Regions from separate parts of the Oceanobacillus locisalsi genome, predicted to be linked through region 3. Evidence: predicted binding sites of a transcription regulator. Region 3 holds the regulator's gene; each other region holds the start of a gene.
What was found. Region 3 encodes Rex, which represses fermentation and respiration genes when NADH is low (regulators of the CRP and FNR family bind a similar motif). Its sites were predicted from a motif close to TTGTGAAATATTTCACAA; they were not measured.
Positions count from the first base shown of each region.

Region 1: the regulator Rex is predicted to act here: its motif matches at 2,139-2,156, upstream of ACFQ19_RS06515 (nitrate reductase subunit alpha).
Region 2: the regulator Rex is predicted to act here: its motif matches at 1,152-1,169, upstream of pflB (formate C-acetyltransferase).
Region 4: the regulator Rex is predicted to act here: its motif matches at 1,856-1,873, upstream of qoxA (cytochrome aa3 quinol oxidase subunit II).

Region 1 is NZ_JBHTKK010000005.1:82,691-85,910, forward strand. It holds gene ACFQ19_RS06515 (nitrate reductase subunit alpha) at 1-2,071, opposite strand, end outside; gene ACFQ19_RS06520 (nitrate/nitrite transporter) at 2,569-3,220, shown strand, end outside.
Region 2 is NZ_JBHTKK010000016.1:43,139-46,358, forward strand. It holds gene ACFQ19_RS13100 (DMT family transporter) at 1-906, opposite strand, end outside; gene pflB (formate C-acetyltransferase) at 1,192-3,220, shown strand, end outside.
Region 3 is NZ_JBHTKK010000015.1:88,837-92,056, forward strand. It holds gene groL (chaperonin GroEL) at 1-71, opposite strand, end outside; gene groES (co-chaperone GroES) at 154-435, opposite strand; gene ACFQ19_RS12785 (CPBP family intramembrane glutamic endopeptidase) at 689-1,393, shown strand; gene ACFQ19_RS12790 (YdiK family protein) at 1,395-1,589, shown strand; gene ACFQ19_RS12795 (redox-sensing transcriptional repressor Rex) at 1,670-2,305, opposite strand; gene ACFQ19_RS12800 (ABC-F family ATP-binding cassette domain-containing protein) at 2,596-3,220, shown strand, end outside.
Region 4 is NZ_JBHTKK010000014.1:50,846-54,065, reverse strand. It holds gene qoxB (cytochrome aa3 quinol oxidase subunit I) at 1-548, opposite strand, end outside; gene qoxA (cytochrome aa3 quinol oxidase subunit II) at 709-1,587, opposite strand; gene ACFQ19_RS12150 (EAL-associated domain-containing protein) at 2,229-3,220, shown strand, end outside.

The DNA.
Region 1 (3,220 bases), on a different contig from region 3:
CAATCGCAAATTCCAATTTCCTCTCTTTTAATTGTTCCGCTACATACTTCCCGATTTGTTCCGTTGTTTCATTTCCTGCTTCCAATGCTTCGTTATATAAATCAATACCATTCTTATTAAAAGTCGGGTACGATGGTAACCAGCCTAAGCGCGCTGCCAAAACATTGTAATCCGCCGGATGATCATATCTTGCTTTATCCACCGTTGGACTCGCCAATTCATTGATCGACGTCTCTTCATAACGCCATTGATCCGTTGCAAAATAGAAGAATGAAGTACCATTTTGCAATCTTGCCGGACCGCCCCAGTCTTTTCCTGACTGCATCGTCGTCCATCCCTCTACTGGACGTAATTTTTCCTGGCCGACATAGTGAGCCCAGCCGCCACCATTGACTCCCTGCGCGCCAACCATAAGAACGAGATTGACAACCGCTCTGTAAATCGTATCGGAATGGTACCAATGATTGATTCCCGCTCCCATAATGATCATGGAACGGCCGTTGGTATCAATCGCATTTTGAGCAAACTCACGGGCAACTTTAATTACTAAGTTACGGTCAACACCGGTAATCTGTTCTTGCCAAGCAGGTGAAAACGGCGCAATATCATCATAAGACGCAGCAACTTCTCCGCCCAGTCCGCGATCAATGCCATAGTTAGCAAGCATTAAATCATAAACCGTTGCGATATATTCTGTCTCGCCGTCTATTTCGATTTGCTTCACAGGTACTGTACGAGAGAGCACCTTCTTGGTCTCTGCGTCAAAGTACGGCATATCCACCGTCACAACGTCATCTTCCTTGCCGAGAAAACTTAATACCGGCTCAATTTTTTCATTTGTTCTTTCATCAAATAATTTTAAATTCCATTTACCTTGCTCATCCCAGCGCGATCCCATCGTGCCATGCGGAATAGAGAAATCACCCGTACGGTTGTTATACATCGCCGGTTTCCATTCATTATTCTCCAGTTCCATTCCAAGATCTTTCGCATGTAAAAAGCGATCCGCTGTAAACTTTCCATTTTCCTTTTTCAAACGGACAGAAAACGGAAAATCAGTATATTGTTTCGCATAGTCTTCAAAATAGGGTGTCATGTTTTGAGCATAAAACTCATTCAAAATAACATGTCCCATCGCCATAGCCACGGCACCGTCTGTCCCTTGTTTGACAGATAACCAGTCATCCGAAAACTTCGTAGACTCTGCATAGTCTGGACTGATGGAAATCACCTTTGTCCCCTTATATCTAGCTTCGACTAAAAAGTGTGCGTCTGGCGTACGTGTTAACGGAACATTCGAACCCCAGGTAATAATGTAGCTCGAATTAAACCAGTCCGAACTTTCTGGTACGTCCGTCTGATCCCCCCAAATCTGCGGAGATGCTGGCGGTAAGTCTGCATACCAGTCATAAAAACTCAACATCTGACCGCCAAGAAGGTGCATAAAGCGGCTGCCTGATGCATAACTGACCATGGACATGGCAGGAATAGGAGAAAATCCAACATTTCGATCCGGACCATATTTCATCGCAGTATACAAACAGGATGCAGCAACCAGTTTCGTTACCTCTTCCCAGTCTGCACGAGCCAGTCCGCCTTTCCCTCTTGCTTGTTTATAAGACGTTGACTTTTCTTTATCTTCTACAATACTTTTCCAAGCTTCTAATGGATTATCATGTGTTTGTAATGCTTCTCTCCATAAATCAAGCAACCTTTTTCTGACGTAAGGGTATTTCACACGTAAAGGGCTGTATAGATACCAGGAGAAACTTGCGCCTCTGGGACAACCACGCGGTTCAAATTCCGGCATATCCGGACCCGTAGTCGGATAGTCCAGCGCCTGCCCTTCCCAAGTTACAATGCCGTCTTTAACATAGATGTTCCAGCTGCAAGATCCAGTGCAGTTGACACCATGGGTAGAACGAATAACCTTATCATGCTGCCATCTTTTTCTATAAACATTTTCCCAATCACGATTTCCTTCTTGTAATTGGCTATGATTATTGGAATATTTCTCCTTTGGCTTTAAGTAATTCAATCTTTGCCAAAGTGGAGATGGTTTCTTCGCCATCTAAATCCCTCCTAATGGAATTGCTAATCAATCTGGTGCCTATTAAATCATTTCTCATATCACCTCGTTGTGAAAAAAATCACACGGACGGCAGAAGTCAAAATTTAGTCAAATTTAGATGGTTTGTTATTAGAAATTGAAAAAATACTGGTACGGTTAATGGAAAAAAATCTTAAGATTTAAAAACAAACCTGCATGATGTGATTCCTCTCTTAACCAACGCTTGTTTTCAAAAAGATGACACAAATTATGTGATTTATTTCACTACGTATAGGTTAAAGAAAGATTAAAATTTTCATCGTAATCGCATCAATAAACCAACGCACACTTTATGAAGAACATAAGCACCGCCTCTTTCATCAGAAAAAGGGGATGCTGGATTCGACGTTCCTAAATGATGCAAAAAAAGCTTCGTCGAACGTTCTTACAATGATTGCTTTCTTACACTTGTTACCGTGTAAGCGAAAGAATGACTTCATATTGGAAGGAGATCAAACATGAAAAAACCTGGATTACAATTAACCTTACAAACTTCAAATCTCGTGATCGGCTTTATGGTGTGGGTATTGATTTCATCCCTCATGCCATACATTACAATGGATATTCCATTAACAGGCGGGCAAGCGTCTATCGTTACAGCGATTCCTGTTATTTTAGGATCGTTGCTGCGTATTCCAATCGGTTTTTATGCAGACCGCTTTGGCGCAAGAATGATTTTTCTGATCAGCTTTCTGATTTTACTATTTCCTGTTTTCTACTTGAGCATTGCAGACTCTTTTATGGATTTAGTCATCGGCGGGTTCCTTTTGGGGTTAGGCGGAGCCGTATTCTCTATCGGTGTTACATCGCTTCCGAAATATTATCCGAAAGAAAAACACGGATTTATTAATGGTGTCTACGGTGTTGGTAACGCTGGTACAGCTATTACAACCTTTGGTGCTCCAGTTATCGCACAAGCAATTGGATGGCAAGGAACGATACGCATCTTCCTGATTATCTTACTTTTATTTGCCGCATTTGTATTTATCTTGGGTGACCGTAAAGAAGAAAAAGCGAAGAAATCGATGGCAGAACAAATCAAAGGCGTCTATAAAAATACTACCTTATGGTTTTTAAGCTTATTCTATTTCATTACATTCGGAGCTTTTG
Region 2 (3,220 bases), on a different contig from region 3:
TAATAGCGCAATACCGCTGACAATCATCACCACAGCAATGATTCTTCTGCGGTCGATTGGATATTTCGGCAAGTTAAACATGCCAAAGTGGTCGATGATGAGTCCCATAACAATCTGTCCCAAAATAGTAGACATCAGCGTCAGTGTCACGCCAAGATAAGGCATTAATATAATATTCGAAGCAATATATGCAGCTCCAAGAACGCCCCCGGCAAAATGCCGTGGTTTTAATGTAATGTCTCCGGAAGTACGGTTTATTTTGATTCCCCTATTCACAAGCATTGCCATGATAAATAACACGACAGTTCCTACAACGAATGATATGAAAGCAGCATAAATAAAAGAATCTACCTCATACCGTAAACTGCTGTTGATAGCTGTTTGCATAGGCGGCATCATACCTGTAGCTAATCCAACTAAAATCCAAAGTCGGGAATGGTCCTTTACAACTGCTGTCCTTTTCTTAGCATTCATATATATAATTCCGGCAATTAATAGGAGCACACCAACAATATGCATCACATGAAGCGGTTTAACATCTGCATCAAACCACCCGAATGTATCAATAAATATGCCGATAACCATTTGTCCTGTAACCGTTGCAATTACTGTTACAGCCGCACCAATTCTAGGCAATAAAATAATATTTCCTGTCAGAAAAATAACACCCAGCACCCCGCCGGCAAACCAAACATACGAGTAAGATTGTGATTCAAAAAACGTCAGCGTCAATTTACTGGGATCCATCATCAGATTAATCATAAATAAAATAATAGTGCCCGTTAAAAAGGAATAAAAAGATGTCGGTAAAACAGCTTTCGTAAATAATGTCAGTCGATTATTTACCGCAGTCTGCATTGGAACCATCATACCAGCTATCATTCCTACGATAATTAATATATACACCAAAGAAACCTTCTTTCTCCATCAAAATATTTATAAATGCGCTAACACAGATCAGACCGGCTGTGAACAGAATATTTTCTAAAAATAGCCAATGTAATTATTTTAAGCAAAGATATCACAGAAAACAATCATCATGTTTATTTTTCGCACAAAATTAAAAATTGAACATTTTTCGAACTTTCATGAATTGTGAAGTGTTTCACTTGTTATTTGTGTTGAAAACGGTATAATAAAAGTAGGAGTTATTGTGAATTATTTCACAATAACCGTAAGGAGGGGTTTATAATGAAAGTTGCAGAGGAAATGGGAAAAAAAGTTCCTTGGGACGGTTTTGTGGAGGGGAATTGGCAGCAAGAAATTAATGTTCGTGATTTTATCTTACAAAATTATCGTTTGTATGAAGGAAAAGAAGACTTTTTAGCGGGCCCGACCGAAGCAACAGAAAATCTGTGGAGTCAAGTGATGCAGTTAACCAAAGAAGAGCGAGAAAACGGCGGTGTCTTTGATGTCGATACCAAGATTGTTTCCACCATTACTTCTCATGGTGCTGGTTATTTGAATCCGGCATTGGAAAAGATTGTCGGTGTACAGACAGATGAACCTTTTAAACGTGCGTTAATGCCATTTGGCGGTATCCGCATGGCCGTGGCTGCTGCGGAATCGTACGGTTATCACATCGATGATGATGTGGTCCATACTTTTACGGAACACCGGAAAACGCATAACCAGGGCGTGTTTGATGCCTACACCCCAGAAATGTTAAAAGCACGGAAAGCAGGCATTATCACAGGTCTCCCTGACGCTTACGGACGCGGACGTATTATTGGGGATTACCGCCGTGTTGCCTTATATGGGGTGGACGATTTAATCCTGGCCAAGAAAAAAGATCTTTCCCTCATTGGTAATGGGACGATGACGGAGGACATTATCCGTGAACGCGAAGAAACCTCTGACCAAATTCGTTCCCTAAAAGATTTGAAAAAACTTGGAGAAATGTATGGGTTTGACCTTTCCAGACCGGCAAAAACAGCACAAGAAGCTTTCCAATGGCTCTATCTGGCCTATTTAGCAGCGATTAAAGAACAAAACGGTGCAGCCATGAGTCTAGGCAGAGTTTCTACATTCTTAGACATTTATATAGAGAGAGATATGCAAAACGGGGTCATAACAGAGAAAGAAGCGCAAGAACTTGTGGATCATTTTGTCATGAAGCTGCGTCTCGTAAAATTCGCCAGAACACCAGATTATAACGAATTGTTCAGCGGAGACCCGACTTGGGTGACAGAATCATTAGCAGGTATCGCAGAAGACGGACGTCCGCTTGTCACAAAGAGTTCTTACCGTTTTCTGCACACATTAGATAACTTAGGTCCGGCGCCAGAACCAAACTTAACTGTGCTGTGGTCTCAAAAGTTGCCGGAAAACTATAAAAAGTACTGTGCGAAAATGTCGATTCAATCCAGCTCCATCCAGTATGAAAATGACGACATCATGCGACCGATCTATGGAGATGACTATGGCATTGCCTGCTGTGTATCTGCCATGCGCATCGGAAAACAAATGCAGTTTTTCGGCGCACGCGCCAACCTGGCAAAAGCACTGTTGTATGCGATCAATGGCGGCGTCGATGAAAACCTGAAAATGCAGGTTGCTCCAAACTATGCACCCATCACATCGGAATATCTGGATTACGATGAAGTGATGGAGAAATACGATAATCTCCTGGATTGGTTATCCGGATTATACGTCAATGCATTAAATATTATCCATTATATGCATGATAAATACAGCTACGAACGTCTGGAAATGGCGTTACATGACCGTGACGTATTGCGCACTATGGCCTGCGGGGTGGCAGGATTATCTGTCATTGTCGATTCCTTAAGTGCCATTAAATATGCGAACGTCAAAACCATCCGTGATGAAGACGGCCTGGTTGTTGATTATGAAATCGAGGGCGAATACCCAAAATACGGCAATAACGATGATCGTGCTGATGAAATTGCGGTGCATCTTGTCAAAGACTTTATGAATAAGATTAAAAAACATCCGATGTATCGCGATGCAGTGCCGACACAGTCTATCCTGACGATTACTTCCAATGTCGTTTACGGAAAGAAAACAGGCAATACACCAGATGGAAGAAAAGCAGGAGAAGCCTTTGCTCCAGGGGCAAACCCATTGCACGGCCGCGATAAAAACGGCTCCCTGGCTTCTTTAATTTCCGTTGCCAAGCTGCCATATCAATACGCATTGGATGGCATTTCCAATACTTTCTCCATCGTACCGAAAGCACTGGGTAAAGATAAAGATA
Region 3 (3,220 bases):
TCTGCCAGCGTATCTACACCTCGTAGCATTGCACGGCGAGCGTCTTCACTAAATTTAATATCTTTAGCCATTGTTCAATTCCTCCTTCAAATTGATTCACGGTTTCATTTCATTGGTTGAATTTACTTGTAAAGATTCATCGTATATTTTGAATCAGTTAATAACTGCTAAAATATCATTTTCACGAAGAATTAAGTATTCCGTACCTGCATAATTCACTTCGGTACCAGCAAATTTAGAGAAAATAATGTGATCTCCTTCAGAAACTTCCAGGGTCACTCTTTCTCCATTTTCCACACGTCCAGCTCCTACTGCAATGACTTCACCTTCTTGCGGTTTTTCCTTTGCAGAGTCTGGAAGTACGATTCCGCTTGCGGTTGTTTCTTCTTGTTCAACAAGTTTGATAACAACACGATCTCCTAATGGTTTAATCATGTAGAATTGCCTCCTTAATCCCAAATCATTTTTTTATTTTTATTAGCACTCTGCACACCCGAGTGCTAACTCCAATTCTTATGATAATTAATTTTTGGAAAAAATGCAAGTAGGATGCTGTAATATTTTTTTAAAATAAGATATTGGGTTTTTTATTGCTTCATGCATGATTCTTTGTACTTCTGATTATAATTTTCAATAGCAGTTGTGTTAGAATATACTTTATGATGATTATACTAGAAGGAGCGTTTTTATGACCCGAAGATATATTTATGTCATACTTACATACATCATTATGCAATTCTCGGTTTTTCTTGCAGCCCCGCTGCTCGCATTTGTATTTAATACCGATCTTGCGCTGGCCAGTATTTATTGGTCTGTATTCAGTTTTGCTGCTGGTATTGTTATTGTGCTTTGGCTGTTAAAACCGGAAATGCAAACCCAGGCTCATCGTGATGCAGCAGGCCCCGGCGCAATTATCGGCTGGTCTGTTTTGGGTATTATTTTAGCCCTCCTTGCCCAAGGGCTGGCAGCCACGATTGAATTGGAAGTTTTCGGAATAGATCCTGGATCGGAAAATACACAAGGAATCATGAATATGGCCCGGGCTGTCCCGATCTTTGTTGTTCTTCCGGCTATTTTCGCCCCTATATTGGAGGAAATCATTTTCCGGCAGATTATTTTTGGATCCCTTTATAAAAAAATGAACTTTTTCTTCGCAGCCATTATTTCTGCTATTATATTCGCCGTGATTCATTGGGATTTCTTGCATCTATTGGTATATATGGCAATGGGATTTGTTTTTGCTTTCCTATACGTACAGACAAAACGGATTATTGTGCCTATTATTGTACATGCAGGCATGAACACACTTGTTGTCATAGCTCAGCTTTCATTGGATCCGGAAGAAATTCAACGGCAGATGGATCAATTACAACTTATATTCTTTGGAGGTTAACATGCATCGTCCCTATTTAATTAAAGCCATTTTTTATATTTTATTTGGTGCTTTATTCATTTATATTGGAGTTCTCAGCAAAGGAGAAACAATCTGGAATACGGTGACCATCCTGTTCGCCGCTATTGCAGCACTTACTTTCTTTGCCGGCTTCCGTATGTTGCGATACTACTTTAAAGTAAAGAATAAAAAATAAGAAAAAACTAGCTCTCATTCCGCTTTCTTTTTTAGAAAAGCTTTTTTGGGAGCTAGTTTTTTTATCAATAAATAAACCGTTTATTCTGCTTCTAAAGGATAATGCTTTAAAAAGTATACAAGTGATTGCAATTCCACTGTTAAATCAATATGATGCACACGGATATTGCTTGGAACGGTAATACGCGCCGGGGTGAAATTCAGGATGCCTTTAATTCCTAAATCAACCAATCTGTTTGCAGCAGTATCCGCTTCTTCTGCAGGGATTGTTAAAATGGCAACTTCAGTTCCCTCTATTTTATCTTCTAATTCATCTACATGGTAAATAGGCACACCGCCAGCTTCTTTGCCGGCTTTCGATTCATCTGCATCAAAAGCCATAGTAATACGGATATTGTTATTTTTTAAGAAATTATAATGTAAAAATGCAGTTCCGAGATTTCCAACCCCAATTAAAGCAACATTCGTGATTTCATGCTGATCCAACGTGCTTTTAAAAAACCCTAATAAATATTCAACATTGTATCCATATCCTTTTTTCCCAAGGGCTCCAAAATAGGAGAAATCTCTGCGGATGGTGGCAGAATCCACTTTCACAGCTTCACTCAACTCTTTGGAAGAGACACGCATCTTCCCTTGTTGATATAGATTATTGAGAAATCGGTAGTATAAAGGCAACCGTTTTGCTGTTGCCTGCGGAATTTTATTTTGTTCCATTTGAAACGGCCTCTCTTCAGATTCTAAGTATAGGAAAATGTATCATTGAACCCTTTTCATTTTCATATTCACGTTTAATTAATCACATACTCTTTACTATACAATTTTAACAGAAATACTGCCAACGTGGCGAACTTTAGCTAATTTTATTGTCGCTTCTATTGCAATACGTTACACTTATATAAGGTATGATTTCCTTGAACAGGATGAGTGAATAAGAAAGCCGGTAAGCAGATAATGCTGCAGCCTGCTGGCTCAGGCTTTTTTCTAACTTAGAAAGGATGGCAATGATGATTTTAATGCAATTAAATGGAATCTCGAAATCTTTTGGAGCAGAAGAGATTCTTTCTAATATAAAAATGGAAATTAAAGAAAATGAACGAATTGCAATTGTCGGCCGGAATGGATCCGGTAAGTCAACATTACTTAAAATAATGGCAGGTGAAATGCCTTTCGATGATGGTGAAATATTCAAACCGAAAGATTTAACATTCGGGTATCTCTCCCAACATATGATGTTAGAGTCTGGAAAAACCATTTGGAAAGAGATGTTGGATGTATTTTCCCCGCTTATATCGATGGAAAATAAATTGCGGGAAATGGAAGCACAGATGGCGGATTCTTCTGGTATGGACGACGCAGCTTACCAACAGCTGCTCGAGAAATATGATAAGCTGCAAAATGATTACGAAACAAGCGGCGGATATACGTATCAAGCAGAAATAAAATCTGTACTCACTGGACTATCCTTTGGGGATTTTGACTTCGATACGTTAATTACCGATTTAAGCGGCGGGCAAAAAACAAGACTGGCTCTTGGAAAGCTCCTGTTGCAAAAACCGCAATTGCTGATTCTTGATGAGCCGACCAACCATCTGGATATTGATACCCTTACCTGGCTGGAAGGTTATTTAG
Region 4 (3,220 bases), on a different contig from region 3:
CCGACATGTTCACTGAACTCAGGTCCTGCCAGTGGATAATAGTTCGTCCAACCGGCATCTGGAGATCCTCCGACCACGAAGGACAGGTTGAACAGCATTGCTCCGGCAAAATATAACCAGAAGCTGAGCGCATTCAAACGAGGGAATGCCACATCTCTCGCTCCGATTTGCAGCGGAACAACAAAGTTCATCATACCAATAATAAAGGCCATTGCCATGAAGAAAATCATCACAACACCATGTGTGGTAAAGATTTCGTTATAATGTTGCGCGTCTAAGAATGAATTGTCAGGAACGGCCGTTTGCAGGCGCATCATAACGGCGTCCGCGCCACCTCTGAAAAGCATCAGCAATGCAGAAATAATGTACATCATACCGATACGTTTATGGTCAACAGTTGTTAACCACTCATTCCATAGATAACCCCATTTTTTGAAATAGGTAAGACCTGCAACAATTGCAATACTGACAAGTGTAATTGCCACAAGAGATGCATAAAGCATTGGGTCATCACTGGGTGGAATAGAAAATCTATCTAAAAAATCCATTTGTATTCGAAACTCCTTTCTAGAGCTTAGATATTTGAAACACCTTAAGAAAAAGCTTTATCTGCTAATTCCTTAGCAAATTTGCTTTTTCATTATCGGAGGCAGCTTTCATCATGAATCATTCAATCATGATGAAAGCTCCTTCGTTATATTCAGATCCTTAGTGGTCATGACCGCCGTGACCGCCGCCATCACCGTGATCGTGAGGACTGTTTTCTCCTTCAGGTGCAGGGTTAAATTCTTGGTGCGTACCAGTATAAGTCTGTTGACCTAAATGTCCAGGCTCTATTAATTCTTCAAATGTTTCTTCCGTTAACGGGTCAGCAGTATTGTGAACATCTTCTACCCATGAATCAAATTCATTTGGAGGGACAGCTGTTACTAAGAATTCATTTTCTGCAAAACCTTCTCCGTTAAAGTTAGAGTTTCTTCCAACGTATTCTCCTGGCTCTTCTGCGACTACATTTAAATAGTTTGTCATATCAGCCATAGCGTATTTCTGTCCTGCCAGCTGCGGCACCCAGAAACTTGAAATGGTACTGTGTGAATATAAGCGTAACTCTATATTCTGATCCGTAGGGATGTAAGCATAGTTTACTGTTTCAATATCCTGTTCCGGATAACTGAAATGCCACTTCCAATTGGAAGACGATGCATAAATAACAAGAGGTTCATCTTCTTCATATCCTTCTGGTGCGCTTTCCACCGTATAAATAGACATGGCAGAAACGACGGATAAGAAAGCAACAATGAGAATTGGAACGGTAACAATGATTCCTTCCACATATTTATTTCCTTCAATATGGGGCGGTTCATAGTCAGGATCTTGTTTTGATGCTCGGTATTTAAATAAAATAATGACAAGCATTACTAAAACAGTAATTACAATGAAAGACATTGTAATGATCGATATCCAAATCACTGATGCAGTTGTATCTGCTTGAGGACCTTTTGGATCAAGTACAAGTAATGGTTCGCAGCCTGCAAGAAATGCGGTAATAGCTGCTAAAAATGCTAGGTAGGTCCACTTTAATTTCATGTTGATACCCCTTCCTTTAATGTTGAATTTCGTTTGATAACTTTTAGAGGATATTCAAAAAGATACTAAACGATAAACGGCGAAATAATGACCTTTTGCCAGGGCCGCCTGCATTGCGATTATTCATCCCGTCAAAAACATTTAACAACTTTTTGAACATCTCTATGTATAAGAGGTTGTCCAAATTTTGAATGAACACACACAATTAATTAAGTATTGCTATATGGCAGGAATAATGTTAATACGCATATGGCTAAATTACAAGAGATTGAAAAACACTTCACAAAATGTTCATGAAAACTTCTACATATTTTTGAAAAATGTCGAAATGTGCCAGAAAAGGCTTGACAATTATTTCAAATAGTAGTATTGGATAAAATTCAAATAATATGTTGCTGTTTTAAGTATCCTCTTTAAGTGCGTGTTCAAAAAGTCTGATAAATAGGACCAAGAAGTTCAAGGCGGCGCAGCTTTGAGGAACGGAGCGTATGCTTTTACATACGTGAGTACCGGAAAAGCAAGCCAACGCAGAAATTCGCCGTGTCATTTTTATTGGACTTTTTGAACATCCTCTTTAAGAAAATGTCATAGCATTAAGTACAAAATAGAATATGCTATAATGAACGGAAGGAGGAGTCTACATGGATCCATTAGATATTTTGATAGATTTAGAACAATTACTTCCTTATTATAAACCGATTATCCGTGCAGATAAGCAACTTGTGAGCGGTTATGAAGTAATTGCTTACTTTTTAGATGAGAATCAAAAGGAGCAGCGTTTAGACTGGCTCTTTGATGATCCTTCTATTCCGGATGAATTTCGGCTGGAAGTAAATCATTATATTCATCAAAAAGCAATAAAAAAGAAATTGCAGGATAATTTTACAGGGAATCTGACTTTATATTATGACGCAGCATTGTTTGTCCGAGATAATGGAGAAACATTTATTCATTTATTACATGATTTTCAGGAAAAAGGATTGGATTTAAATACCATTATTCTTGAAATCAAAGATACCTGCCTTCCGGAGAATACGAATCAATTTATTCATATTATTAAATACTTAAAAACAATTGGCGTTCAAATCAGCATCGAATTGGCAAACCCTAGCGGCAGTCTGAATCAGCTGGCTATTCTGCATCCTTCTTTAATTAAGGTGGATACATCCTTTTTAAAAGATGATTTGCTGCCGCATTTGTACAAAGACGTTTACTTTGGCGTTTCCATGTTATCCAGGAAAATTGGCGCTTCGTTATTATTCAAAGGCATCCGGTCTTATAAACAATTGAATTTTGCCTGGCAGAGCGGCGGTGAGTATTACCAGGGAAGTTATCTGACGCATCCGCAGCAGGATTTTATAGAAGAAGATTTCTGTAAAAATGACTTAACAGAGTACTTTAGAGAATTTGTGACGTATGAACAGCAAAAAGCAAAAGCACAGTATGAATTATTGGATACCGTTTACGGGACAATTGACGGTTTCCTCTCCCGGACAAAACGAACACCGGATGATACATGGTTGCTACGGCTAGCGGAAGGATGCGAAAACTTTATCTTTCGAATCTATATCTGCAATAGTGTCGGACTGCAGGTTTCGGCAAATGTGGAAAAAGACGGGGAAGGAAATTGGAT